3 regions of the Sorangium sp. So ce381 genome follow, and region 2 is predicted to be linked to each of the others. Evidence: riboswitches for the same ligand, from Rfam matches in the RefSeq annotation. Region 2 holds a riboswitch; each other region holds the start of a gene.
The links. Region 2 has a riboswitch for cobalamin ahead of WMF29_RS21135 (dockerin type I domain-containing protein). Riboswitches for the same ligand answer to the same signal wherever they lie in the genome.
Positions count from the first base shown of each region.

Region 1: linked by a shared signal. The riboswitch ahead of WMF29_RS01345 (energy-coupling factor ABC transporter permease) and the one ahead of WMF29_RS21135 (dockerin type I domain-containing protein) in region 2 are both predicted to bind cobalamin.
Region 3: linked by a shared signal. The riboswitch ahead of WMF29_RS04870 (TonB-dependent receptor) and the one ahead of WMF29_RS21135 (dockerin type I domain-containing protein) in region 2 are both predicted to bind cobalamin.

Region 1 is NZ_CP150336.1:331,563-342,377, forward strand. Features, by position in the region: gene WMF29_RS01305 (cobalt-precorrin-5B (C(1))-methyltransferase) at 1-373, opposite strand, end outside; gene purL (phosphoribosylformylglycinamidine synthase) at 508-4,437, opposite strand; gene WMF29_RS01315 (FAD-dependent oxidoreductase) at 4,538-5,275, opposite strand; gene WMF29_RS01320 (DUF3209 family protein) at 5,343-5,717, opposite strand; gene WMF29_RS01325 (CbiX/SirB N-terminal domain-containing protein) at 5,741-6,928, opposite strand; gene WMF29_RS01330 (ATP-binding cassette domain-containing protein) at 6,904-7,731, opposite strand; gene WMF29_RS01335 (CbiQ family ECF transporter T component) at 7,728-8,477, opposite strand; gene WMF29_RS01340 (hypothetical protein) at 8,467-8,790, opposite strand; gene WMF29_RS01345 (energy-coupling factor ABC transporter permease) at 8,814-9,527, opposite strand; cobalamin riboswitch at 9,626-9,833, opposite strand.
Region 2 is NZ_CP150336.1:5,609,848-5,616,677, forward strand. Features, by position in the region: gene WMF29_RS21120 (helix-turn-helix domain-containing protein) at 1-1,995, opposite strand, end outside; gene WMF29_RS21125 (prolyl hydroxylase family protein) at 2,119-2,694, shown strand; gene WMF29_RS21130 (NAD-dependent protein deacetylase) at 2,729-3,595, opposite strand; cobalamin riboswitch at 3,702-3,908, shown strand; gene WMF29_RS21135 (dockerin type I domain-containing protein) at 4,351-5,814, shown strand; gene WMF29_RS21140 (hypothetical protein) at 6,073-6,378, shown strand; gene WMF29_RS21145 (hypothetical protein) at 6,375-6,830, shown strand, end outside.
Region 3 is NZ_CP150336.1:1,313,736-1,324,550, forward strand. Features, by position in the region: gene typA (translational GTPase TypA) at 1-1,807, opposite strand, end outside; cobalamin riboswitch at 1,968-2,175, shown strand; gene WMF29_RS04870 (TonB-dependent receptor) at 2,413-4,656, shown strand; gene WMF29_RS04875 (hybrid sensor histidine kinase/response regulator) at 5,120-7,024, shown strand; gene WMF29_RS04880 (DNA-directed RNA polymerase) at 7,192-7,899, shown strand; gene WMF29_RS04885 (sensor histidine kinase) at 7,979-10,471, shown strand; gene WMF29_RS04890 (serine/threonine-protein kinase) at 10,676-10,815, shown strand, end outside.

The sequences.
Region 1 (10,815 bases), 5.3 Mb from region 2:
GGTTCACGGCCGGCGCGCCGACGGGCAGCCCGAGCCCCGGCTTGGTGACGACGGCGACCCCCGCGCCGCCGCGGATCTCGACGCCCGGCTCGCGGCGGAGCTCGACCTCGGCGACGAGCTCGGCGCCGTGGGTGCAGTCGGGATCGTCGCCGGCGTCCTTGATGACGCTGCACGTGGCGCGCGGCCCGTCGCGATCGCAGCGCTTCAGCGGGAAGGTGACCTTCTGCCCGTTCGGCAGGGTGGTCTCGATGGCGTCGACCGCCGCGCCGCGCGCGAGCACGCGCGCCGCCGCCTTGGCCGCGGCGGCCGCGCACGCGCCCGTCGTGAACCCCTCGCGCTGCCCTTTCGGGTCTCTCGGCCGGAGCTCTGCCATCGCAGGTGCCGGAACGACTACAACGATTTTCGCGCGGCGTTGTGGGAGAAGCTTTCGAGGCCCGCGCCGCCCTCGGGCGGCGTGACGATTTCCTGCCCTCCTGGTCGGTCGGGGCGAAACTCCAGGAGAGACCCTCAGCCCACGAACGCCCGCGCGCTCTCGAAGAGGCGCAGCCAGGGGCCGCGTTCCGACCACTCGGGGGGAGCCCAGCTGTGCTGCACGGCGCGGAAGACGCGCTCGGGGTGCGGCATGAGGATCGTCACACGGCCGTCGTCGGTGGTGAGGCCGGTGATGCCGTCGGGCGAGCCGTTGGGGTTGGCGGGGTAGCGCGTGGCGACCTGACCGCGGCCGTCCACCCAGCGGGCCGCCACACGCGCCGCGCGGCGATCGGCGTCGCTGGCGAAGTGGGCATAGCCCTCGCCGTGGGCCACGGCCACGGGCAGGCGCGCGCCCACCAAGCCGCGCAGCAGCACCGAGGGGCTCTCCAGGATTTCGACCTGGGCGAGACGGGCCTCGAACTGTTCGGAACGGTTCTTGACGAAGCGCGGCCAGCGCTGGGCACCGGGGATGATGTCCTTGAGGCCGGCCATCATCTGGCAGCCGTTGCAGATGCCGAGGGCGAAGGTGTTCGGTCGCGTGAAGAAGGCCGACAGCGCCTCGCGCGTCTTGCTGTGAAAGAGCGCCGAGCGGGCCCAACCCATGCCGGCGCCGAGCACGTCGCCGTAGGAAAAACCGCCGCAGGCAGCCAGGCCGCGGAAGCTCTCGAGCGACACGGCGCCGCTCATCAGATCGCTCATGTGCACGTCGTGGGCGGCGAAGCCGGCGCGGTGGAAGGCGGCGGCCATCTCGATCTGACCGTTGACGCCCTGCTCGCGCAAGATGGCCACCTTGGGCCGTTCGCTGGCGGCTTCGATCAGCGGGCGAGCCAGCGATCGTTCGACGTCGAAGGGCAGGTGCGGCGAGATGCCCGGATCCCCGGCGTCGAGCAGCGCGTCGAACTCCTCGCGGGCCTTCTCGGGATTGTCGCGCAGCGCTCGCATGCGGTAGCTGGTCTCGGACCAGGCGCGGCGCAAGTCCACGCGCGGCTCGTCGAGCACGGCCTGGCCGCCCGCGGTCACCACCAGTCGATCGTCGCTGCGGAGCTTGCCGACGACGTGCGCCGCTCCCTCGAGACCGGCGCGGGCGAAGGCCGAGATGACCTCGGGCGCGTCCTGGGCACGCACCTGCAGGAGCGCGCCCAGCTCTTCCGAGAACAAGGCTGCAGCCTGAGCGGCCGGAAGCGAGATGTTCGCCGCCAGCGCATCGAGCGACAGCTCCGCGCCGACGCGGCCGGCGAAGCTCATCTCGGCCCAGGTGACGAACAGGCCGCCGTCCGAGCGATCGTGGTAGGCGAGCACCAGCCCCCGCTGCCGCAGGCTCTGTACGGTCTCGAAGAAGGCGCGCAGATCGGCCGGCGAGTCGACGTCCGGCACGCTGTCGCCCACTTGCTCGCTGACGGTGGCGAACGCCGAGAGGCCCAGGCGATTCTTGCCGCGTCCCAGGTCGACGGCCACGAGCACGGTGTCCCCGACGTCGGTGCGGAGCTGGGGCGTGAGCGCGCCGCGCACGTCCGGCACACGGGCGAAGGCCGAGACGATGAGCGAGATGGGAGAGACGACGCTCTTCTGGCCGCCGTCCCAGACCGTGCGCATCGACATGCTGTCCTTGCCGACGGGGATGGCGAGACCGAGCGCCGGGCACAGCTCGAGGCCCACCGCCTTCACGGCTTCATAGAGCTTGGCGTCCTCACCGGGGGCACCGGCCGCTGCCATCCAGTTCGCCGACAATTTCACGCGCTCGAGGCTCTCGATCGGAGCCGATGCCAGGTTGGTCAGCGCCTCGCCCACGGCCATGCGCGCCGAGGCCGCAGCGTCGAGCACGGCGAGCGGGGCGCGCTCGCCCATGGCCATGGCCTCGCCGCCGTAACCCGTGTAGTCGGTCAGCGTCACCGCTGCATCGGCCACGGCCACCTGCCAGGGCCCGACCATCTGATCGCGGTGCACGAGGCCGGTGATGGTGCGGTCGCCGATGGTGATGAGGAAGGACTTGTCGGCCACCGTGGGCAGCCGCAGCAGGCGATAGACCGCCTCGCGCAGCGGCAGCTTGGCGGCGTCGAGCGCCTGTCTGGGCGAGGGCAGGCGGCGGACGTCGCGCGTCATCTTGGGCGGCTTGCCGAGCAAGACCGACAGCGGCATGTCGATCGGCTGGTCGTCGAGCTCGGCGTCGTCGAGCACCAGATCTTGCTGCGCCGTCGAGTGACCGACCACGGCGTAGGGACAGCGCTCGCGCCGGCAGATCTCCTCGAAGATCTCCAGGCGCGAGCCGTCCAGAGCCAGCACGTAGCGCTCCTGCGCCTCGTTGCACCAGATCTCGAGCGGCGACATGCCGGGCTCGACCGAGGGCACTCGGCGCAGCTCGAAGCGCCCGCCCACGCCCGCGTCGTGCACGAGCTCGGGCAAGGCGTTCGACAGGCCGCCCGCGCCCACGTCGTGGATGCTGAGGATGGGCGAACCGGCGCCCAGGGCGTTGCAGCGATCGATGACCTCCTGGCAGCGCCGCTGCATCTCCGGGTTGTCCCGCTGCACCGAGGCGAAATCCAGATCGGCGGATGACGAGCCCGAGGCCATCGACGACGCCGCGCCGCCGCCCAGGCCGATCAACATGGCCGGCCCGCCGAGCACGACGATGGGCGCCCCCGCCGGGAAGGTCTTCTTCAGCGCCAGCTCGGGCCGCACATTGCCGAGCCCGCCCGCCAGCATGATGGGCTTGTGATAGCCGCGCACGCTGGAGGCCCCGCTGCTGTCGCCCGGCACCTTCTGCTCGAAGGTCCGGAAATAGCCGGCCAGGGCAGGACGCCCGAACTCGTTGTTGAAGGCGGCGCCGCCGAGCGGCCCGTCGATCATGATGTCGAGCGCCGAGACGATGCGATCGGGCTTGCCGATCGACTCGGCTTCCCACGGCTGCTCGAAGCCGGGAATGCGCAGGTTCGACACCGAAAAACCGGTGAGCCCGGCCTTGGGCTTCGCGCCTCGCCCCGTGGCGCCCTCGTCACGGATCTCGCCGCCGCTGCCCGTCGAAGCGCCGGGATGCGGCGAAATGGCCGTGGGATGGTTGTGGGTCTCCACCTTCATCAGCACGTGCGCCGGCTCACGCCGCGTCTCGTACAGCGCGCCGGCCCCCGGCTGTGGAAAGAAGCGCTCGGCGTCGAGCCCCTCCATGACCGCCGCGTTGTCGCTGTACGCCGACAGGACATGGTGCGGCGTCACCGCGAAGGTGTTCTGGATCATCTTGAACAGCGAGAGGCCCTGCGCCTCGCCGTCGATCACCCAGTCGGCCTTGAAGATCTTGTGCCGACAGTGCTCGCTGTTGGCCTGCGCGAACATCATCAGCTCGACGTCGCTCGGATCCCGCCTCAGCTCCGTGAACGCGGCCAGCAGGTAGTCGATCTCGTCCTCCGCCAGGGCCAAGCCGAGCTCCTTGTTGGCGCGCGTCAGCGAGAGCCGCCCCTCGCGCGACAGCGGCACGCGAGCGAGGGGCCGCGGCTTTTCGTCGCGAAAGAGCGCCTGCCCGGCCGCCAAGTCGAAGGCCACCGACTCGGTCATCCGATCGTGCAGCGCCCCCGCCGCGCGCGTCAGCTCCTCGCCGGTCAGCGGCCGGGACGCCCGCACGTAGTAGGCGATGCCCCGCTCGATCCGCTGCACCGCCGCGAGCCCCGCCACCCAGGCGATGTCGGTCGCCTTCGAGCTCCAGGGCGAGAGGGTGCCGAAGCGCGGCACCACCAGCACGAGCTGACCTTCGTCCTCGCCCGTCCCGCCCCCGCCGTGCGCCAGCGCGTCGTCGTCCAAGAGATGCGACAGCACGTGCTCGCCGCGCTCGTCGAGCGAGGCCCGCGAGTGCACGAAGTAGATCCAGCGGCTCCCCAGCCCGACCACCTCGGGCACCCGCTGCTTCAGCTCGGTCAGGCGCTTGTCGGTACGAAACGGAGAGAGAGCGCGCGCGCCGCGGACGTGTCGGAAGGCAGCCATGGCGGGCATTTGGCCCATGGGGGCAGCCGATTCAACCGAAACGGGCAGCCACGGGGCTGGGGCCCGGTGCCCCCGCCACCCCTCGCAAGATCCCGAACGATTACAAAGACTTCTTCGCAGGGTTGTTGAAGAAGCTCTCCAGGAGCACGCTCCCCTCCGGCGCGCCGAGCGAGACCAGGTGGTCGCGGAGCGGGTAGAGGACCGCGCCGTCGCCCGCGCAGAGCACGGCGTCGTACGGCCCGGCCGCGAGCTGCCCGTCCACGAGGGCGCACGCGCGCGCCGGCCGCTCGGGGTGGCCGATCGGGGGGAGGTCGCGGGCGACCGTGAGGCGAACGGCGGCGGGGAGGCGCTCGCGGACGAACGGCTCGGAGGCGAAGGTCTCGCCCGGCTCGACGAGCCAGAGCAGGTCGAGCTGCGCCGCGCCGGCGGCGGCAGCGCTGCGCGCGATTCCGAGGGCGGCGGTGATGCCGGTGTCGGTGGCGATCACGAGCGCGCGGCCGGAGAAGCCCGGCGCGAGCCGCAGCTTGCCCCAGGGGCCGCTCCACTCGAGCTCGGCGCCGACGGCGATGTCGTTGAGCACGTTCGACCCCGGCCCGGCGCCGATGCGCTTCACCGCGATCTCGACGGCGCGCTGCTCGGCGTCGCTGGAGAGCAGCGAGTAGGCGCGCTTCGCGAGCCTGCCGCCGGGCAGGGTGACGCCGGTGTTGATGATCACGTACTGCCCGCCGGCGAAGCCGATCTCCGCGCCGTCGACGCGCTCGAGCCGGAGCAGCCGCGCGGCGTCGCCGAGCGGCGTTGCGTGGGCGATCCTGATCTTCGGGTTGCCTTGTGTTGCCATGACGTCGCTCCTGTCTCCGCGCGGTCGCAATCACGCGCGATGGGCTCCCTCCGGTGAGGGGCGCGCTTCACTCGGCCGGGTAGATCTCGTGCACGAAGTCGTGCATCTCCTCGAGCTCCCGGTAGAGCCGGCCGAGCCCGTCGACCTGGGCGCGCAGATCGAGCTCGACCTGCTTCGTCAGGATGAGGAGCGAGCGCAGATAAGGCAGCTTCGGGTCGCCGGCGGGGGTCTTGGCGACCTTCTCCTGGAGCTCCACGAGCGACCCCTCGAAGAGGCGCGAGAGGTTCTTCAGGTCCCCGGCGCGCAGCATCGCCGAGACCGGCCCGGGCTCGGCGGCCGCGGCGCCGAGCTCGGCGAGCTCGTGCGTGCGCTCGGCGGGATCCTCGATGCCCAGGATGTTCATGAGCCCAAGGCGGAGCGCGGCGATCTCGTGACAGGCCATATCGGTTCTCTCCTATCCATCCTTCACTGCATGATGTCGTCGACGAGCCGGGCCACCAGCCGGTCGCCGAGCAGGTGCTCCTCGACGAGGTCCTTCGCGTCCTCCTCGCGGACGCCGCGGTACCAGACCCCGTCGGGGTAGACGGCGACCGTCGGCCCCTCGCCGCAGCGCCCCATGCACGACGTCCTCGTCACGCGGATCTGCTGCTGCTGGCCGGCCTGCTTCACGAGGCGGCGCACCGACTCGAGCAGCGCAAGGCTGCCGCGGTCCACGCAGTCGGCGTTGCCGCAGACGAGCACGTGCTTGCGCAGCGAGCGGTGGGCGTGCGGGTGGTTCGACGCCTGCGTGTGCGTGAGCGTGTGGCGCACGCTGTAGAGCATCGCCTTGAGCCCGCCGACCTCCCGGGCGAGCCCCGGCAGCGCGGTGCGGTACATGCACGTGTCGCAGGGGAGCGGCGCCTCGCCGGCGAACGCCTGGCGCGCGCGCTCGTCGATCAGCCCCTCGAGCGCGCTCGACCGGCCGAGGTGCGGCGCGAGCGACGCCCGGATCCACGGGTACGTCGAGGAGAAGCGGTCGACCTGCTCGGCGAGCTTCGTCATGAGCCGCCCGGCGAAGAGGAAGTAGGGGACCACCACGACGCGCTCCGGCCGGTGCCGCGCGACCCGCTCCAGCGTCTCCTCGACCGAGGGGCGGGTGACGCCGATGAAGGTCGGCTCGACGAGCTGGAGCCCGCGGCCCTCGCCGATGAGGCGCGCCGTCTTGCAGAAATCGCCGTTCGCGTCCGGGTCGCTCGACCCGCGCCCCACGACGACGAGCGCCGACCGGGCCCGCGCCGCCGGGTCGTCCGGCAGCGCGGTCGCGGCGCGCTCGAACGCGATCTGCGCGAGCGCCGGGTGCACGCCGAGCGGCCGCGCCGCCGAGAAGCGCACGCCCGGGTGCGCGGCCCGCGCCCGCTCGAGCGCGAGCGGGATGTCGTTCTTCACGTGCCCCGCGGCGAACAGGAAGAGCGGCACGACCGCCACCCGCGACGCCCGCGCCGCGAGCGCCGTAAGCGCGTCGGCGAGGTGCGGCGTCGCGAGCTCGATGTAGCCGTGCTGCACGGCGATCTCGGGCCGCGCCGCGGCGTAATCGGCCACGATCGCCTCGAACTCGGCGTTCGACGCGGCGTCGCGGCTGCCGTGGCCGATCAGCAGGAGACCGTCGTCATGCACGCGAGCGCCTCCTCCAGGGTGAGCGGGAGCCCCGCGCCGCCCTGCGGCGGCACAGGCCTCATCCGGGTCCAGAGCTCGGCGACCCACGGCCGCCGCACCCGCGCCCGCGCGAGGAGCTCCCCCCGCGCGAACACCTCCCGCGGCGGCCCGTCCGCGAGGACCTGGCCGTCGCCGAGCAGGACGGCGCGCGTTGCGAAGAGCGGCACGAGATCCACGGCGTGCGTCGCGGTGACCAGCGTGGTCCCCTGCTGCTCGGAGAGCGCGCGCAGCGTCTGGCACAGGGCGAGCTCGCCCTCCGGGTCGAGCCCCGCGGTCGGCTCGTCGAGCAGCAGCACCCGCGGCCGCATCGCCAGCATCCCGGCGATGCACGCGCGCTTGCGCTCGCCGAAGCTCAGCGCCTCGATGGCCCGATCGGCGAGGTGCGCGATCTGCACGGCGGCGAGCGCCTCCTCGGCGCGGCGCCGCGCCTCGGGCGCGGGCAGGCCGAGGTTTCGCGGGCCGAACAGGACGTCGTCGAGGAGCGTCGCGCCGAGCAGCTGGTCGTCCGGGTCCTGGAGCACGAGCGCGGCGCCCGCGGCGACGGCGTCCGAGGGCGAGCCCACGCGGCGGCCCGCGATCTCGACGCCGCCGCCGGGCGCCGTGAGGAGCCCGACGAGCGTCCGGAGCAGCGCGGTCTTGCCGGCGCCGTTGCCGCCGAGCACCGCCACGGACTCGCCCTCGGCGACGTCGAGGCGCACGTCGCGCAGCACGGGCTCGCCGTGCCGGTAGCCAATCCGGGGGGCGCGGAGCGCGATCGCGATCATCCGGCCTCTCCCGCGGCGACGCTGAGCCCGAGGGCCGCGATGGCGGCGGCGGCGAACGCGAGGTTCGCGGCGGGCGCGCTCGCCCTTCGGTCCGCCACGGGGAGCTTCCCCTGGTAGCCGCGGAGCTGCATCGCGAGCGCGGCGCTCTCGGAGCGCTCCAGCGTGCGGAGCGCCACGACGCCAGCGACGGCGCCGGCCGAGCGCGCGGCGGCGCCGGGGCGGGTGAACCCGCCGCGGAGCGCGGCGGCGCTCCACGCGCTGTCGGCCGCGCGCTGGAGCACGCCGGCGAAGCGCCGCGTCAGCGCGAGCAGCTCGACGAGGGCCGCGGGGACGCCGAGCCCGGCGAGCGCCGCCTCGATCTCGGCGGGCGCGGCGGCGCCGGCGAGCCACCGGAGCACCGCGGCCGCCGCGAGGACGCGCGCGCCGATGGCGACGGCGCGGCGGGCCCCCTCGGCCGTGATCGCGTCGACAGGGAACGGCGCGCCGGGGAGGAGCGGCGCCCCCGGCGTGAGCGCGAGCGCGAGCGCCGCCGCGACCGCGCCGATCCACGCGGCGGGCGCGGCGGCGCGGAGGACGGCGCGCGCGGGCGTGCCCTGGAGGTGGAGGGCCGCGCACGCGAGGAGGAGCAGCGCGGCCGGCGTGACGGGCGAGCGCGCGCCCGCGGCGACGCAGCACGCCGCCACGGCGGCCCCGAGGCGGAGCCGGGCGTCCACGTCGCGGAGCCGCGCGGGGGGATCAGTCCGCACGCAGGCCTTCGCCGCCGGCCTTGCCCGCGGGCGCGTCCGCGCGCTCGACGAAGAGCACGCGCGAGAAGTAGCCGAGGGCGAAGCCGGCGAGGAGCCCGGCCCACAGGAACGCGAACAGCAGGAGGTCGCCCTCGAGGCCCGCGAACAGCGGCCCCGTCTCGTGGCGCCCTGCGTCCTCGGCGACGCGGCGGACCACGGCCTCGTCGACGCCGTCCCAGGACGCGTTGCGGCAGGCGGCGAGCCAGAGGGCAGCGGCGAGCTGGAGCGCGCGCTCGCAGGCTACGCACGCGCGCCGCGCGAGCAGCGCTGACACCGGGCGCTGTCCGAGCCGCCGCGTCACGATGCCCCCGGGGCGAGCCGGACGACCTGGAGCCGGTCCAGGATGTCGGGCCGCCGGGTGCGCAGGAAGGCGAGCGCCCCCGCGGTCATGACGCCCTCGAGCAGGCCGAGCGGCAGCTGGGTGGGGACGAAGGCGAGGGCGACGCCCGTGAACATGGCCGTCACCGATCCCTCGCCCGAGAGCCCGAGCGCGAGCGCGAGCGCCGTGGTGGCGTACGTCGCCCAGTCCGACGTCACGCCCGCCAGGAAGCCCGCGACCCAGAGGTTCGCGCCGCAGCGCCGCGCGAGGTGGAAGACGAAGTATCCGGTGAAGGCGCCCGCGATGCCCATCGACGCGACGTCGGCGCCCAGCGTGGTGAGGCCGCCGTGCGCGAGGAAGAGGGCCTGGATAAGGAGCGCCACCACGGTGACGAGGACGGTCATCCAGGGGCCGATGAGCACCGCCGCGAGCCCTGTGCCGCACGGGTGGGAGCAGGTCCCGGCGGTCGGCACCGGCACGGGCATGCACGAGATCGCGAAGACGGCGGCGGCGATGAGGCCGACGAACGGCTTGTAGAAGGCGTCCTGCTGGGTGCGGCGCCGGAGCAGGTGGAGGGCGATCGCGACGAAGGGCAGGGCGAGCGCGTTCCAGGCGGCGCACCAGCCGAGCGGCAGGACGCCTTCCGCGAGGTGCATCGCGGCCGCGGGCCGGGGCGCGAGGAGCGTCCCCAGGGACACGGCGGCTATCGACAAAGAGCGGCCGTGAAGACCGATTTCGGCGCTCCGGGTGAAGTCCGCACCCGAACGCCACGAAGACGTGCGCAAGCTGCACCTCGTGGGAGGCTCGGGTAGGTCTCCCGGCTCATGGGTTCAGGGAGCTGATCGAGCTCCCAGCGCTGCGTCCACCTTCCCAGGCCTCGTCCAATGAGGCCCAGTGGTCTTCGGAGGCAGCTCCCCACTCACGGTGGCGGGACCGCGCCGGTTTTGCACCGGCTTCCCTGTTATGCCCTGGAGGGCACCCGAGGAATGGATTGTCAGGCCGGTGCTCGGTAATCCCGTTTCGTGCCCGGCGTCAAGGACGTCGCGCCCCGATCGCGGCGGAGGTGCCCAGCGGACGCTGCACGGGGCCTCGCGTGTCAGACGAGCTCACCGTCGAGCGCGCGGGCTCCGCCTTGCGCGCGCTGGCCTGCGCGTCGGCCCGCGTGTCCTGGCGACGCGATCGCGCGAGCTGGGCGCGCGCACCCCGCGTGCGCGGACCGGGCGAACCCGGGTGCGTCGACCCGGTGCATCGACCCGGGCGCGCGCTTCCACCTGGCGCGCTCCGGTCCGCCGCTGCACGCCGCGAGCTCCCTCGTCTACGGCGTCGGTGCGGCGGTGATGCCTGCGCTGGTGGCCACCTCGCCCTCGGGGGGCGCTGCAGCGGCGCACGAGGCCATCGCTGCCGAGGCGCGCCGTGCGCCTGTCGGGGCCCCCATCGAGCAGACAGGCGCGCGCCGGCGAGCCATCCAGGCCTGTCATGCGATGGCCCAGGCCGAGAAATTGACCCAGACGCATCAGGCGAAGAGTCGTCGAGCACACGTCGTGAAATATGTCCCCCTTAGATAAAACCTGTTTACTTTGTGGCCTCGCGCGCGCTGCGCGTATCGCGGCCTGCGCGCACGCAGGGGCTCTCGTGCGCTTGAACACAGGCGCCGGCGCGTTCCTTCCGTAGTGTGCTTTATTCGTCCTGGCTCTTTACTCGGGAGCAGGTGTCCGTTGTGCTGCCTGCCGCGTCGTGGCGTCTCTTATTGAAGAGATGGGGGATCTCGTGTTCGCTCGTCTCGGAATGCGAAATGAACGCTGCGCCGAGCGCTGTCTTCGGTGGAGGGGTATGCCCGGCTCGAACGTGAATTCCGGCAGAGCTTGTGTGTGTGGGTCGTGCGCTCGCCTGGCTGCCTTCGCGTCTGGAGCGCTCTGCTCGCCCGGCGTGCAGGCGTTGCACTTTGTTATCGACAACGCGCTTGCGGATGCCACAATCTGA
Region 2 (6,830 bases):
CGCGGCGCGACGGGCGCTCCCCGCGGCGCCTCCGGCGATCTCCGCCGATCGCTCGAGCAGGCCGCGCGCCCCGGTCAGGTTGCCCCGCAGCCGCTCGGTGTACGCCAGCGTGCGCAGGCCCATCGCGAGCAGCGCCGGGTCGCCCAGCGCACCGGCGAGCTCGTTGTGCGCCTCGTAGCAGGCGCAAGCGAACGCGAGATCCCCGAGCGCACCGGCGTAGAGCCCCGCGTCGTAAACGCGCGACGCCCTCGCGCGCGCGGGCAGCGAGGCCGGCATGTCCCGAGGGTCGTCGCCGCCGGCGAACGCGCGCAGGATGCGGGCGCCGCGGGCCATGTCGCCGAGCTTGAGCCCGAGGTGCGCGAAGCCCCCGAGGGCGAGCGCGTAGATCTCGTACGCCTCGCCCGCACGCCCGGCGCCGAGCAGCTCGGTGAGGATGGCCTCGTACGCGTCGACCGCCTCGCGTTCATGCGGCGCCCGGCGCGGCGCCTCGTCGAGGCGCGGCGGCGGCGCGGCGCTCCCCGCGGCGTGGACGCGCTCCGGCGGCACGCCGAGCAGCGACTTGAAGTGCTGCCGCACGAAGGGGTGCGTCGAGTAGCAACGCTCGCCCGGACGCGCCGCGAACACGAGCCCCAGCCGCTCCAGCCGGGCGAGCCCGCGCGCGAGCTCCGCGGCGCCCCACCCCGCCATGGCGCCCGCGATCTCGCCGCCGGCCCGGATCAGCTGGTGCAGCGCCTCCTCGCCGGCGCCGCCGGGGAACACCGAGAGGCGCGCGAGGAGGTCCCGCTCGCCCGGCGGCAGCGCGCGCGCGTAGGCCGACAGCACCGAGCTCAGGCGGCGGGCGAGGACGTCGTCGTGCTCGGCCTCGGCGAGGTGCGCCGCTTGCGCCGCGGAGAGCCGCCCCGCGTCGCCGCCGAGGAACGCGCCCACGTAGGAGCCGAGGACGGCGACCGAGAGCGCGTGGCCGCCCGTCCTCTCGAACAGCGCGCCGAGGGCGCCGTCGTCGCCGTGGATGCCCCAGCGGCGCAGGAGCGACGCAGCGTCGCCCTCGCAGAGCGGCTCCGGCCGGATCGTCGCGAGCCCGCCCTCGGCCCAGGCGGACAGATCCGCGAGCTCGAAGCGCGACGTGACGAGCGCCCGCGCGCCGCCGAGCCCGGACGCGACAGCGCAGAGCAGCCGCCGGAGGAGCGCATCGTGCAGCTCGCCGTGCGCGCGCCCTGCGCCCCCTTCGGCCTGCACGGTCTCGAGCCCGTCGAGCACGAGCAGGTGCGGCGGCCCCTGCCCCAGCGCCTCCTTCAGCCGCGCGAGCTGCTCTCCGGGCGCCGCCGGCGGCCGCGCCGCCCCCGGACCCGAGGCGCCCGCGCCCGGCGCGAAGTAGGCCGCCGCCTGGTCGAGGAACGCCTCGCTCCTGGGGTCGTCGTAGAAGCTCCAGACGAGCACCCCGCCGGGCCGCGGAGCGTCGCCGAGCCGCTGGAGGAAGCGCTCGGCGATCGCGGTCTTGCCCGCCCCGCCCACGCCGAGGAGCGCGATCACCCGGGGGCACGGCGGTGACGCATCGGCCCACGCGGAGAGCCGGTCGAGGATCTCCCCGCGCCCGACGAAGTGCCGCGCTCGCTGGAGCGTGTGCGCGTGCAGCGGGCGCCACGCCGGGGCGGGCGCCTCCGCGGCCTGGCTCGCTGCCCCCGCTTCCTCTGCGGCGGGCTCCGCCCCCGGCGCCGCCTCGACCCCGACGACGAGCAGCTCGCCCTCGGCGAGGCCGAGCTCGGCGCCGAGGCGCTCGATGATGCGCCGCCGGGACGGGCTCCGGACCGAGAAGCCGAGCCGCGGATCGTTGACCGCGCCCGACTCGTAGCGGCGGTAGGTCCGCACGTCGACGCCGATCGACGCGGCGACCTGCTCCTGCGTCAGGTCGAGCTCGAGCCGCGCCCGCTGGAGGAGCGTGTGGTTGAAGCGGACCGCGGGCTCCGCGCTGCGGCCCGCCCTGGAGACCCGTGCCATCGGTGCGAGCGCCCGATCATCGGCGATGCCGCGCTCTCCTGTCCACCGCGCTGCCCGGTCCTGCCCGGTCCTGCCCGGGTCCCGCCCTTCCGGATCCGGTCCGCCCGGGCCCACGCTCCACGCATGAGCACCCTGCACGCCGAACGAACCGCCCAGTGCACCGACTACACCGACAATCTCCGCATCTTCACGGTGACGAACGTCCTGTCGCCCGACGAGTGCGCGGGCTTCATCGCGCTCGCCGAGGCGCGAGGCTTCGAGCAGGCGCCGATCGGAGGGACCGAGATCATCAACCTCGAGGTGCGCAAGAACGGCCGCGTCATCGTCGACGATCCGGAGCTCGCCGCGAGCCTCTGGGAGCGGCTCGCGCGGTGGATGCCGCCGAGCTTCGGCCTCCACCGCGCCGTCGGGCTGAACGAGCGCTTCCGCTACTATCGGTACACCGAGGGCGAGTATTTCAACTGGCACGGCGACGGGTCGTTCGTGCGATCCGACGGCGAGCGGAGCCTTTACACCGCGATGATCTACCTGAACGACGACTTCGAGGGCGGCACGACCGATTTCTGGGGCGGTCGGAGCGTCGCCCCGCGGCGCGGGATGGCGCTCCTGTTCGAGCACCGCCGGCTCCACCGCGGCGCCGCCGTGACGCGGGGGAGCAAGTACGTCCTCCGCAGCGATGTGATGTACCGGCGCGGGTGATGCCGGCGCCGCGCGTGCGCCGGCGCTCGGCGCCTCACCAGGGCGCTGAGGTCGCGCGGACGCCGAGCGCGTCGGCGAGCCGCGGCAGCACCTCGCCGGCCCGGGCCTCGATCTTGAGCGCGCCGAGCTCCTCGCCGCGCGCGGAGCCGAGGTTGATCATGGCGATCGGCATGCCTCGCTGCGCGGCGCGCAGCACGAAGCGGTAGCCCGAGAAGACCGCCAGCGACGAGCCGACGACGAGGAGCGCGTCCGCCGCGTCCAGGAGCGCGAACGCCGCGTCGACGATCGGCCGGGCCACGTTCTCGCCGAAGAAGACGACGCGCGGCTTGAGCGGCCCCTCGCAGCGGAGGCACGGCGGCGCCCGGAAGCCCGCCACGTGCTCGGCGGGCAGGTCGGCGTCGCCGTCGGGGGCGAGGTCGGCCGCGAGGCGCAGCCAGCCGGGGTTCTGCGCGAGGAGCCGCTCCTGGAGGGCGGCGCGCCGCTCCATCGCGCCGCACGCGAGGCAAGCGACCTCGGAGAGCGTCCCGTGCAGCTCGATGACGCGGCGGCTGCCCGCGGCCTGGTGGAGGCCGTCGACGTTCTGCGTGATGAGGCCGTCGAGCTGCCCGCCGTGCTCGAGCTGCGCGAGCGCGCGGTGGGCGGGGTTCGGCTCGGCCCTGGAGAACCGCTCCCAGCCGATCACGGCGCGCGCCCAGTACCGCTGCCGGATCTCGGCCGAGCGCGAGAACTCCCGCCCCTGGATCGGGTTCCGCGCGCGGCGCCGCGTCTCGGGACCTCGATAATCCGGGATGCCGGACTCGGTGCTGCACCCCGCGCCCGTCAGCGCCACGATCCGCTTGCCGCGCAGGAGCGCGACGAGGTCGTCGAGCGGATCGGCCGGACGCGCTTCGCTGAGCGGCATATGCCCGGGTTGTGGCCCGCCACGGCGCGCACCGCCAGGCCAGCGTGTGTCGACCGCGCGTCCGAGCTCCCGGAACATCTCGCTTGACCGGTCGGCCGCGCGGCAATATGTAAGCACCCATGTTGGTGCCCCTGGCTTCGCCCGGGGCTCAAAAGGGAACCCGGTGTGAATCCGGGGCTGCCCCGCAGCGGTAAGCGAGAACGATCTCCACGACGAGCACTGGCCCTCGGGCTGGGAAGCGGTGGATTGTAGGAACCCGGCGAGAGCCGGAGCGCTCGTGAGCCCGAAGACCTGCCAGCATCCTGCGCTGGGGAGACATCCCGCGCCGGTTTGACCTGGAAGCCTCGAGGGAGGCGGGTAGGTCCGAGCTGGCGCAGACTCTCGCGCCTGTCCCGGTTCCGACCCGTCCCCCGCGTCTCTTCCTTCACAGTCGCCCGCGGGGGCGAAGGGTCGGTCCGATGTTCTCTCATCGAAGGTTCAGCGTGTCCGCGCCTCCTGGCCGGCTCCTCCGTACCTCGCGAGCTCGCGCCGAGCGGGCTCGCGCAGCTCCGGACGAAGCAGGCGAGGAGTCGTGTTGTGCTGAGCGTTCCCGGTAGAGGGTCGGCACGACGCGCTCGCCACATCCGCGGTCGCGACCAGGCTTGACGGCGCGCTCCCCCGCTCTCGGCCGAGGGCTCGGCCCTCGAGCGAGGCGTGGTGTGCGCCGGCTCGCGACTCCTCCTGTTGGCAGTAGAGGTGGAAAGGGAATAGGCCTCATGCGCATTTCTGTATCTTCCGTCGCCGCGACGCTCCTCCTGCTCTCGCCGTCGGCGTTCGCGGACGCCTTCGACGAGTACGGGGGCAACCCGTATTATACATTCAATCTGCCCACCATCACCGATGGGTGGTCCACGGCGCTGGACGGGTTCCCCACGACGGCCCAGGAGATCGATGGCTACGAGCTGGCCGGACGGCTCCTCGTCGCCAACGATCAGACCCTGTATCTCCAGAAAAACTATGGATCGAGCGTCTACGTGCCCGTCGCCACCCTGAGCGACGGGCCGATGGATCCGAGCTTCCTCGCCATCTCGCCGGACGGCGGCACGATCGCGCTCGGCGTCGGCTACGGGGCGCCGCTGCTCGTGTTCCCGAGCTCGATCCTCAGCATCACCTCGCCGCCCGACCTGCTCAGCGACGGGCAGGTGATCGAGCTCGACGTCGATTACTACGACGGGGCCTGGTACGGGAACGACGCGCTCGTCATCAACGGCGGCTATAGCGTCCAGGGTGTCTACACGAGCGGCGTCTATGCCCTCGACCTGACCGCGTCGCCCATCGTGGAGATCCCGCTGATCACGAGCATCCCGGGCGCCTCCGGGGGGATCGCCATGGACTCCGGGGGCAACCTCGTCACCGGGATCGGCTATCAGCCGTCGCCCAACCGGACCGGCGAGCTCCGCATCTGGGCGGCGGCCGACATCCAGGACGCCATCGACGGCACGTCGGGCCCGTATGCGTTCGGCGGCAGCGAGGGCTCGCTCCTGGCGAGCAACGTGCTGAACGCGGCGGCGCTCGGCTTCGACGAGGACGACACGCTGCACGTGGGCGGCGGAGACGCGTTCGGCGTCGGCGGCGCGAGCGAGAACGGATACGCGGCGCTCGTCCGCGCCAGCGTGGTCACGGCCGTCCTCGGGGGCAGCCAGACGCCGGTCAACGAGGCGAGCTCGTCGCAGTACCTCGAGTTCACGCCGGACCCCTGCGAGGACGACAGCTCGACGTCGCCCATCGCGTTCGTGGGCCACACGAGCGCCCTGGCGATCGTGTGGAACCCATCGGGCGACGAGTACTCGTCCCCCGCGGGGCAGTGCTACTCGGCCGGGAGCGCCTGGGACTACTGGGAGGTCGGCGTGACGCCGAAGGTGACGCTGTACTTCCCCGACGGCGCGCCGGACTCGGACAGCGACGGCGTGCCCGACGGCGCGGACAACGCCTACCTCACGGCGAACGCGAACCAGCGCGACACCGACGGCGACGGCTTCGGGAACATCGCGGACGCGGATCTCGACAACGACGGCGACGTGGACACGGGCGACTACACCATCCTCAGCGCCGCGATGAACACCCAGCTGGGCAACCCAGGGTACAACCAGCACGCCGACTTCAACGGCGACGGGTACGTCAACACGGCCGATTACAACATCTACCTCGCGCGAAACAACACGTCGGCGCCGTTCTATTGATGTGTGGGCGCGGGCAGCGCCGCGTCGGGGATGCTCCGATGGAGCGCGCCCCCGCCCTCGGAGGTCTCATGGTGTCTCGCATGGCGCGCGCGGGCGCGCTCCTTTCGATATTCGCGCTCATCGCCTGCGGATCCGAGAGCTCCCCGTCCGGGAGCGGGACCGGCGGCGCGGGTGGCGGAGCCGCGCAGGGGTCCGGCGGCGCTGGCGGTGAAGGCGGAGCGGGCGGAACAGGCTCCACCTCCGGAGCTGGAGAGGTCGGTGGCGCTGGCGGCGCTGGAGGCGCCGCTGGCTCTGGCGACCCCGGCAGCACCGGAGGCGCCGACGGCTCCGGCGGCTCCGGAGGAGCAGATGGTGCTGGCGGTGCCGGCAGCACCGGAGGCGCTGATGGCTCCGGCGGCGCTGGCGGCACCGGAGGCGCCGATGGCTCCGGCGGCGCTGACGGCGCCGGAGGCGCTGATGGCTCCGGCGGTGCCGGAGGCACCGATGGCGCTGGCGGCTCCGGAGCCGCCGGCGGCGCAGGAGAAGGCTGCACCGGCACGGAAACGGTGTTTGCTTCCGAGGTGATCAGTTATCGCTTCGGGCCGGGTCAGACCTTCGGACAGGACAAGTTCCCGGACATCGCCTTCGGTCCTCCCAAGGGTGGGGGTTGTTGCGGCGGCTCCGCCGACGTGGTGTCTCTCGGCAACGGCGGCACCGTCACCTTCGGTTTCTCGGGCAACCTCATCGTCGATGGCCCGGGGCCGGATTTCATCGTCTTCGAGAACGCGTTCCAGAGCACCCCGACCACCGTGTTCGCCGAGCTCGCGACCGTCGAGGTCAGCCAGGACGGCGTCGACTGGAAAGCTTACTCGTGCAAGGCCACGGCGGCTCCCTATGACGACTGCGCCGGCTGGCACCCTGTGCTCGCGAACCCCGAAACGAACTCCATCGATCCCACCGATCCCGCCGTCGCGGGCGGCGACGCCTTCGACCTCGCCGACGTCGGCCTCGCTTTCGCCCGCTATGTGCGGATCACG
Region 3 (10,815 bases), 4.3 Mb from region 2:
GCACCGCGTCGGGCGTGACCTCGACGAGCTCGTCGCCGTCGATCCACTCCATCGCCGTCTCGATCGTGAGCAGCCGCGGGCTGGCCAGGAGGACGTTCTCGTCCTTGCCGTGGTTGCGCACGTTCGACAGCTTCTTCTCCTTGATGACGTTGACGTCGGTGTCGTTCGGCCGGTTGTGCTCGCCGATGATCATCCCCTCGTAGACCTCGACGCCGGGGACGATGAAGAACATGCCGCGCGGCTGCAGGTGGTGCAGCGCGTACGGGGTCGCCACGCCGACGCGATCGGCGACGATGGCGCCGGTCGGGCGGCGCATCATCGGGCCGCCCCAGGGCGCCCAGCCGTCGAACATCGTGTTGAGCAGGCCCGTCCCGCGCGTCGCCGTCAGGAACTCGCCGCGGAAGCCGATGAGCCCGCGCGACGGCACCCGGAACTCGAGGCGGGCGCGGCCGAAGCCGGGGTTCGTCATCTTCACCATCCGGCCGCGCCGGGAGCTGAGGCGCTCGGTCACGATGCCGACGTAGGTGTCCGGCACGTCCACGACCACGAGCTCGAGCGGCTCCATCACCTCGCCGTCGATCTCGCGCGTCACCACCTCGGGGTTCGAGAGCTGCATCTCGTACCCCTCGCGCCGCATCGTCTCCACGAGGATCGCGAGCTGGAGCTCGCCGCGGCCGAGCACCACGAACGTGTCGGGCACCTCCGTCGGCTCCACCCGGATCGCGAGGTTCTTCATCGCCTCGCGCTCGAGCCGCTCCTTCAGGTGACGGCTCGTCAGGTACTTCGACTGCTTGCACTTGCCGGCGAAGGTCGACGTGTTGACGCCGATCTTCATCTTGATCGTCGGCTCCTCGACGACGATCCGCGGCAGCGCCTCGGGGTGCGCCGGATCCGTGATCGTGTCGCCGATCGTGACCGCGTCGATCCCGGCGATCGCGATCACCTCGCCCGCGACGGCGCTCTCGACCGCGACGCGCTTCAGCCCCTCGTAGGCGTAGAGCATCTTCACGTAGCCGCGCGACTGGCCGCCCTCGGCGAGGAGCGCGACGTCGGCGCCGGACCGGGCGGTGCCGCGGACCACCCGGCCGACCGCGAGCCGGCCCACGTACTCGTCGTGGGTCGTGTTGCAGACGATGACCTGGAGCGGACCGTCGGGGTCGCCGGAGGGGCCGGGGACCCGCTCGAGGATGGTCTCGAAGAGCGGCTCGAGGTCCTTCGCCTCGTGCTCGAGCTCGCGCTTCGCCTGGCCGAGCTTCGCCACGGCGTAGAGCGTCGAGAAGTCCATCTGCGCGTCGCTCGCCTCGAGGTCGCAGAAGAGGTCGAACACCTCGGAGAGCACCTCGTGGGCGCGCGCGTCGCTCCGGTCGATCTTGTTGATGACCACGATGACCGGGAAGCCGCGCTGGAGGCACTTCGAGAGCACGAAGCGCGTCTGCGGCAGCGGGCCCTCGGCGGCGTCGACGAGGAGGAGCGCCCCGTCGGCCATCATGAGCGTGCGCTCGACCTCGCCGCCGAAGTCGGAGTGGCCGGGCGTGTCGACGATGTTGATCTTGACCCCGCGGTACCGGATGCTCGTGTTCTTCGCGAGGATGGTGATGCCGCGCTCCCGCTCGAGGTCGTTCGAGTCCATGACCCGCTCGGCCACGACCTCGTTCTCTCGGAAGGCGCCCGACTGGCGGAGCATGTGATCGACGAGGGTCGTCTTCCCGTGGTCGACGTGGGCGACGATGGCGATATTGCGGAGATCGTTACGGGGCATATACGGCGGCGGCCGTGTAGCACGCGACCCACGGAGGAGCGAGCCCATCCTCGCTAGAGCCCGAACGTTCGGCCTGCACGGCAGCGGCGCGGCAGCCGCGCAGGGAGGCGCTCGGATGGAGAGCGCGAGGCGCGCGCGTGGCGCGGGCGAGCCCGCGCCGGGCGGGCGAGCGGAGCGCTAGCGATTGACAGCCGAAGGCGCGCGGCCATAGGGTGCGCGCCGTGCTGGTGCCCGGGCGTTCGCCTGGGCCGAAGAGGGAACCCGGTGAAATTCCGGGGCTGCCCCGCAGCGGTAAGCGAGAACGACCTCCACCCCAAGCACTGGCCCGACGAGGGCTGGGAAGCGGTGGACAGTAGGGAGCCGGCCAGGCCGGAGCGCTCGCGAGCCCGAAGACCTGCCAGCGCCCGGCGGCGGGAGACATCCGGCGCCGGTTCGACCTGGGAGCCTCGAGGGAGGCGGTGAGGTCCGAGCCGGTGCAGCTCTGCCTCTGCCACGTCCCGGATACCGAACCGCCCCCGCGTCGCCTTCCGGTCGCCCGCGGGGGCGAGAGGTCGGTCCAGCGCACCGTGCGATGGCCAGCCATTTCGTCCTCGCGGAGCTCGACGCGAGCGGCCCGAAGCCGCTCCGCGCGATTGCGGCGAAGGAGGACACGAATGCTGCGCGAGACGGTCACGACGAGCCACGGGCACCGCCATCCATTTCATCTGCTCGCCGCGTTATCCATGGTGCTGGCCGCCGCGCGGCCCGCGCGCGCCGAGGGCGACGCCCCCGCGGCGCCCGCCGCCCCGCCGGAGGCCGCCGCTGCACAGCCCACCGGTGAGGGCACGCCCGCGGGCGGCGCCGCGACCCCTGCGGGCAGCGCAGGCGCGCCCGAGGGCGACGCCGCGATCGAGGTCACGATCCAGGCGGAGAAGCCGGGCAGCGAGGCCGCGTCGCGCGTCTCCGTCGGACACCGGGAGCTCGAGCTCAGGCCGAGGCTGCGGCCGGGCGACATCCTCGAGTCGGTCCCCGGGCTCTTCGCCGTGCAGCACGCGGGCGGCGGCAAGGCGAACCAGTACTTCCTCCGCGGGTTCGACGCGGACCACGGGACCGACGTCGCCTTCTTCGTCGACGGCGTGCCCGTCAACATGGTCAGCCACGGCCACGGGCACGGCTTCACCGATCTCTACTTCATGATCCCGGAGCTCGTGACAGGGCTCGACGGCTACAAGGGGCCTTATTACGCCGGCATCGGCGACTTCGGTACGGCGGGCGCCGTCAACCTGCGCTTCGCCGAGAAGCTCGAGGAGAGCTACGCGCAGGTCAGCCTGGGGCAGTACGGTATCCAGCGCGGCCTCGTCATCGCCTCGCCGGATCTCGGCGACGCGTGGCGCGCTGTGGCCGCGGCGGAGATCTACCGGAACGACGGGCCGTTCGTGAGCCCGGAGCGGCTCAAGCGCTTCAACGTGTACCTGCGGGCCACGCACGATCTCGGCGACACGGGGAAGGTCCAGATGACATGGATGTCGTATGGATCGACCTGGCACGGCTCCGGCCAGATCCCCGCGCGCGCCGTGTGCGGCGAGGGCGAGCAGGGCGGGCTGAACCCGCCGCCGTCGGCGTTCGGACAGCCGTGCATCGACCATTTCGGCGCCGTGGATCCGACCGAGGGCGGGGCGACCGAGCGGCACATGGCGTCCCTCGCCTACTCGACGGCGTGGCGGGACGCCGATCTGAGCGCGCTGGCCTACCTCGTCCGCTACCGCTTCACGCTGTACTCGAACTTCACGTTCTTCAGCGAGGACGCCGTCCACGGCGACCAGATCGAGCAGAACGACGACCGCACCGTCGGGGGCGCCGATCTCCGGTTCCGCAGGCAATACGAGATCGGCGGGGCGAGATTCACGACCTCGCTCGGCGCGCAGATCCGCGCGGACGCGATCGACAAGTCCCTCCACCACGACGAGGCGCGCGAGCGGCTCGAGGAGAAGAGCAGGACCCACGTCGACGAGAGCCAGATCGGCGTCTACGTCGAGCAGGACGCCCGGCTCCGGCGCTGGCTCCGCGTCGTGCTCGGGGCGCGCGGGCAGTGGATCGACGTCAACGTGGACGACCCGGGCGAGGACCTCGAGAGGACGGGGAACAGGTCGAGCGGCACCCGGGGGCAGATGCAGCTGCTCCCGAAGCTCACGGCGATCGTGTCGCCCGTCGAGGGGCTCGATCTCTTCGCCCACTTCGGGCGGGGCTTCCACTCGAACGACGCGCAGGGCGCGGTGCTGGGCGAGGGGGCGGCGACGTTGATCACGCCCGCGACGGGCTATGAGGTCGGCGTGCGGGTCGCGCCCTTGCGCGGGCTGTCGCTGAGCGGGGCCGGGTTCCTCCTCGACGTGGACTCGGAGCTGGTGTGGAGCGGCGACGCGGGCGCGACCGAGGCGTCGGGGCAGACGCGGCGCTACGGGATCGAGATCGGCGGGCGCTACCGGCTCGGGAGCTGGCTCTTCGCGGACGTGGACGCGACCTTCACCCGCGCGCGCTTCCGCGAGAACGCCGGCAACGCGAGCGCGGTCGCCCTCGCGCCGACCCGGACGCTGACCGCGGGTGTCGGCGTCCGCCCGACGTTCGGCGCCTTCACGCCGTTCGCGGCGCTGCGGGTCAAGGCGATCGGCGCGCGGCCCGCGACCGAGGACGAGTCGCTCACCGCCGAGGGGTTCACGGTCGTCGACGCCAACGCCGGGCTGCGGTGGAAGCACGTCGAGGTGGCCGTGGACATCCAGAACCTCTTCGACACGACGTGGCGCGAGGTCCAGTTCGCGAGCGAGTCGCGGCTGCCGTACGAGCCGGCCCCGGTCACCGGGATCCACTACTCGCCGGGGTGGCCGTTCACGGCGATCGGGCGGGCGACGCTGTACTGGGAGTAGACGCAGCGCCGCCTGAAGCGATGTCGACTCCGATGGTCCGCGCCGTCCCCGCCGCGCGTTCCACTCCACTCATGCCGGGTGGTCCTCAGGAATGCGCGACAACCCTGCTCTCGACCCATCCACGGCGCCGTCATGGCCCCTCCACGCTGCGGCTGGCCGGGGAGCTGGGGCGCCGTAGCGCTCGCCAGTCGCGGTGTCCTCGAGGTCGGGTGGCTCGCGCTGGACACGCTCGATGGCTCCACGATCGATGAGTCCGCCTTGACACGCTCGAGCCGCTCCAGCGGGTCGCGGTGGCCCTGCGCGGCCGCCGGCGGACGCTCTCGACGCCGGTTCATGTGGCCATTGCTGTGCTCGTCGCTCGCCGCTGCCAGCCGCCGTGATGACGGCTCGCGGACGCGGAGAGCAGGACAGGAAGGGAGAGCATGGCGTGGCGAACGTGTAACCATGCTGTAGGCTGTGCCGCATGGATCCGACAGGGCTCGGCGCCGATCTGCAGTTCCGCATGCTGGTCGAAGGCGTGAAGGACTACGCCATCTTCATGCTGGACACCGAGGGTCGCGTGATCACGTGGAACGCCGGCGCCGAGCAGATCAAAGGATACTCCGCGCAAGAGGTGATCGGCACGCACTTCTCGCGCTTCTATCCGGCCGAGGCGATCGAGCGGAAGTGGCCACAGACAGAGCTCGCCGAGGCGCGGCGCGTAGGCCGCTTCGAGGACGAAGGCTGGCGCGTGCGCAAGGACGGCTCGATGTTCTGGGCGAACGTCATCATCACCGCCCTCCACGGCCCCGACGGCGAGCTGCGCGGCTTCGCCAAGATCACGCGCGATCTGACCGAGCGCAAGCGCCAGGAAGAGTCGCTGCGGCAGAGCGAGGAGCGCTTCCGCACGCTGGTCGAAGGCGTGAAGGATTACGCCATCTTCATGCTCGACCCCGAGGGCCGGGTGGCCACGTGGAACGCCGGCGCGGAGCGGATCAAGGGATGCTCCGCGCAAGAGGTGATCGGCACGCACTTCTCGCGCTTCTATCCGGCAGAGGCGATCGAGCGCGGCCGGCCAGAGGCGGTGCTCGCCGAAGCGCGGCGCGAAGGCAGCTTCGAGGACGAAGGCTGGCGCGTGCGCAAGGACGGCTCGTCGTTCTGGGCGAGCGTCCTCGTCACGGCCATCCGCGGCCCGAGCGGCGAGCTGCGCGGCTTCACCAAGATCACGCGCGACCTGAGCGAGCGCAAGCGCCTGGAGCAGATGGAGTCCAACGCGCGCCAGATGGAGGAATTCGTGGCGATGCTGGCGCACGAGCTGCGCAATCCGCTGGCGCCGATCGCCAACGCGACAAGCGTCCTCAAGCTCGAAGGCAAGGACAACGCCCAGGTCGTCTGGGCGGCCGGCCTGATGGAACGGCAGCTCGGTCAGCTCGTGCGGCTCGTCGACGACCTGCTCGACGTGAGCCGCATCACGCGCGGCAAGATCGCCCTGGAATCCAAGCGCATCGATCTCGCCGACGTGGTGACGCGCGCGGCGGAAGCGTCCCGGACCTGGATCGACGCGCGAGAGCAGGTCCTCGAGGTGCAGCTGCCCGCCGAGCCGCTCGCCATCGTCCAGGGCGACCTGGCGCGGCTCACGCAGGTGGTGATCAACCTGCTGCACAACGCGGCGAAGTTCACGCCGCCGCGCGGCTCGATCCGGGTCACCGTGGAGGCGGACGGCGCGCAGGCGACGCTCCGTGTCCTCGACAACGGCGCGGGGATATCGCCCGAGCTGCTGCCGCAGGTGTTCGACCTGTTCACGCAGGGGGATCGCGGCCTCGATCGCTCCGAGGGCGGGCTGGGCCTCGGCTTGCCGATCGTGCGCCGGCTTGTCGAGCTGCACGGCGGGACGGTCCAGGCGCTCAGCGAGGGGCCCGGCCGCGGCAGCGAGTTCATCGTGCGATTGCCGCGGCGGACGCGCCCTCTCGCGCCGCCGACGGTGGGCGCACCCGCAACGCAAGCCGGGCGCAAGCTGCGCATCCTCGTCGTCGACGACAACCGAGACTCGGCCGAGAGCATGGCGCTGTTGCTGAAGCGCATGGGCCACGACGTGCATGCGGTGTTCGACGGTCCTTCAGCGCTCGATCTCGCGGCGCAGCTCCAGCCGGACGTCGTGCTCCTCGATATCGGCATGCCGGGCATGACAGGGTATGACGTCGCGCGCGCGCTGCGCCGCATTCCAGGCCTCGCGGGCCTATCGCTGTTGGCGATGACCGGTTACGGCCAGGAAGCGGACCGCCGCATGAGCCGGGAGGCCGGGTTCGACGTGCACCTGGTCAAGCCGATCCGCGCGGACGTGCTGAAACAGCACCTGGCGGACATCTCCGCTCGTTCTGGAGCCGGCTGAGCGCCCCATCCCGTCACGCGCCCCCGAGGCGGCCGCGACTCCGCCGTGGCGTCGCGAGGCGCCATCACGCGAGCGGTTCGTCGCGCGCTGTAAGCTGCGCCTGGCCGCCCCGTTGCGGAGAGGTGCGCCGCGGCCATCTCGCCGAGGCCTCTTCAACGAGGGCTCCCATGCCGTTCTCTGTCCACACGACCCACGCCGCGGCGCGCTGGCGCCTGTCCACGGCGTCCGCCCCGCTCTTCCTGGCGCTCTTTTCGCTCCTCCTCCTCGCGGGCTGCGGCCCCCGCCTCGTCCCGTTCACGCACGAGCTCCGGGTGCAGCACGACCTGAGCGACAGCGACGTGAAGAACCTCCAATTCTACGTCTCGCACCAGATCGCGCTGCGCCGCGAGCTCACGGCCGAGAGCTCGCAGGTGACGAGCAGCCACAAGCTCCTGCTCGTCTCCGGGAAGGTCATCGAGGAGGTCGTCGTCGAGGAGCGCACGCCCGGCGTCGTGGTCGCCGCCCGCGGCGGCGCCCTGTCGGTGAGCTTCGAGCCCGGCGCGTCGCTCACGTTCTCCGCAGGCCCCGAGCCCTTCGCCTCCTCGCCGCCCGCGCCGCCCGCGCCGTCGTTCCCGGGCTTCGCGACCCCGCCCGACCCGTTCCCCGGCAACGCGGAGCCGCTCCTCGCCAGCCCGAGCGCGGCCGGCGACGGCGGCGGCCCCGGCGGCAACTACTGGCTCGCGGCCGGGCCAGGCCGCGAGATCCGTTACCAGGGCAAGGTGTTCTCGGCGATCGAGGACAGCCTGCGGGCGCACCTCCTGATCGACGCCGACGCGCTCGACGAGGTCGTCGAGCGCCGCACCGTCCTCCCGGGCGTCCGCCTCCCCGGCCGCTGACGCGCGGAGGCGCGCCCCGCCGCGAGGCGGGGGCGCCGTTGCGAGGGCGCGCGCCCTGCGCTTCCATGCCGCCCGCCTCGTGACCACGCCGCCGCCGCCCCCGACCGCCGTGCTCCGCGCCCCGCGCGTCCGCGCAGAGCTCGTCGCGACCGGCTGGGAGCTGTTCTCGGCGCTCCTGTTCCTCTCCGCCGTCGTTCCCGCCGCCCTCACGACGCCGTGGCCGGCGATCCTGCTGCTCGCCTCCCTGGCCGCCTCGGCCGCGCTCTCGGGCGCGCTGACCCGCCGCGGCGACCGCGGCTTCGCCGTCGCCGCGGCGATCCGTACCCTCTCGTGGCCGCTCGCGGTCTTGCCGCTCGCGTTCCGAGACGCCCCGACCGCGCCCCCCTCCTGGCCAGGGCCGCTCGGGATCGGCCGCGCGACGCCGCCGTCGTGGCTCGGCCTCCTGGTGACCGCGGTCGCCTTCGGCGTCATGGCGGGCGGCATGCGCCGCGCGATCTACCGCGCCCTGCTCCGCGAAGGCGCCGTCGAGGGCGGCGCCGGAGACGCCGCCTCGGCGCGCGCCCTCGCCGCGGCGCTCCGGCCGAGGCTCGCGGAGTCGGCGGCGACCGCGGGCATCGTCGGCGGGCACGTCATGCTGCTCTTCTGCGTCGCGTTCCTCCGCACCCAGAGCCAGGTCGTGTTCCAGGCGTGGTTCGAGGTCGTCCCCCTCCTCGCCCTCTCCGGCACCCTCGGCTTCACCCTGGCCGTGCGCCCCGCCACGCGCCCGACCGTGGCCGCCCTCGCGGCCGGCCCTTCCGGCGACCGCGCCCTGCTCGGCCGCGGCCTCGCCCGCGCCGAGCGGCTCCCCGACGTGCTCGCCTCCTTGAACTTCGCGCTGTGGCTCGGGTGCACCGCGATCGGCATGGCCTACGTGCGCGTCAGCGCCACCTCCAGCGTCGCCGACGCGCTCATGCAGCTCGGCTTCGGCGCCCTCTTCGCGTTCGGCGTCTCGTTCTACCAGCGCGCCTGGCACAAGGACTCCGTCGCCCGCGCGGTGGACCTCCTGCGCGCCTGGACGGGCGCGCCCGAGCACGGCGGCGCGCCCCCGATGCCCCTCCGGCGGCGCATGCTCCGCGACTTCGGGCTGCCCCTCCTGTTCACGGGGCTCCTCTCGCTCTTCTCCTCGATCGGCCTCTACCGCGCGCTCGCCACCGGCTCGTCCTTCGACGAGGACTTCAACGCCATCGCCGCGCTCTTCGCCTCGCTGTCCCTCCTCGTCCTCGCCGCCCTCGGCGTCGTCGCGCGGGCGGCGCGCGAGCTCTCCCGGCCGATGGCGCGGCTCGCCCGCGCCGCCGACGAGGTCGCGCGCGGCGAGCTCGACGCCGCCGTGCCGCGGCTGTCGGGGCCGAAGGAGGTCGTGGGCCTCGGCGAGAGCGTCGAGCGCATGCGGCAGGCCCTGTCCCGGACGATCGCCGAGCTCGAGGCCGAGCGCGCCGGCCTCGAGGAGAACGTCGCCGCGCGCACCGCCGAGCTCACGCGCGCCCTGTCCGAGCTGAAGCGGGCGCAGGCCGCGCTCATCCAGGGCGAGCGGCTCGCCTCCATCGGCGAGCTCGTGGCCGGCGTGGCGCACGAGATCTACAACCCGCTGAACGCCATCGCCGGCGCCGCCCAGCCGATCGAGGAGCGCGCCGCGGAGCTCCGCGCCGTCCTCGACGCGTACCGCGAGGCGGAGCGCGATCTCCCGGAAGACCGCCGCCGCGCGCTCGAGGCGCTCCGCGAGCGGCTCCAGACCGAGGCGGCGCTCGACGATCTCGTCGGCATCTCGACCCTCGTCCACCGCGCGGTCGAGCGCAGCGTCCGCATCGTCACGAACCTGAAGAGCTTCTCGCGCGTCTCGGGGGAGCCGCTGCCGGTCGACCTGCACGCGGGGCTCGAGGAGACGCTGCTCCTGCTCGGCCCGCGGCTCCGGCAGGCGCGCATCGAGGTGATCAGGCGCTACGGCGAGCTGCCGCCCGTCACCTGCCGGGGCGGCGAGATCAACCAGGTGTTCATGAACCTCCTCGTCAACGCCATCCAGGCGCTCGAGGCGCCGCCGGCGCCCGCCGCGCCGGCAGAGGAGGGGGCCTCCGGCGGCGGCGCGGCGCCGCGGACGCCCGGCGCGCCGGCGATCTGCGTCGAGACCTGGATCGACGAGGACATGGCGGCCGTCGCGATCTCGGACAGCGGGCCGGGCGTCCCGCCGGACCTCGCGCAGCGTATCTTCGATCCGTTCTTCACCACGAAGCCGCGAGGGCAGGGGACCGGCCTCGGGCTGTCGATCTCGACCGACATCGTCCGGAGGCACGGCGGCACCCTCGCCCTCGCGCCGGCGGAGGACGGGCGCGGCGCAGGCCCGCGCCCGTCCTCCGCCGGCGCGAAAGCCTCGTTCCACGGCGCGCGCTTCGTCTGTCGCTTACCCCTCGATCCTCGCCCAGCGAGCGCCCGTCCGCAAGGCGATGCCCCCCCTCCCGCACGGCCGCCCGCGGAGGCGTGCCCGCCCGCACGGCCGCCCGCAGAGGCGCACCCGCCCGTACGACCTGTCGCGCAGGCTTGACGCGCGCGCCATCGGCGCCGGTCTCCCACCCCACCTCCAAACGGAGCGCGAAGAGATTCATCGCAACCCGACCGCGGGCCCGTAGACCAGCTGTTTCAAACCGGATACGTTCAGCGAGCGATCCGACTCACCGCACAGCGCAATAAGGCCCTGAGAGACGCGAACGGCTCTTCTGGGGAAGCGCTGAGGAGAAACGAAGGCACCATGGAGCGCGCGATTCAGCGACCGGCAGGTCCCAAGGCTTCGAGCACCGATCCGTTGATCGGCAAGGTCGTGGCCGGCAGGTACCGGCTCGAGGCACGGCTTGGCGAAGGCGGCATGGGCGTCGTTTATCGCGCTCGCCA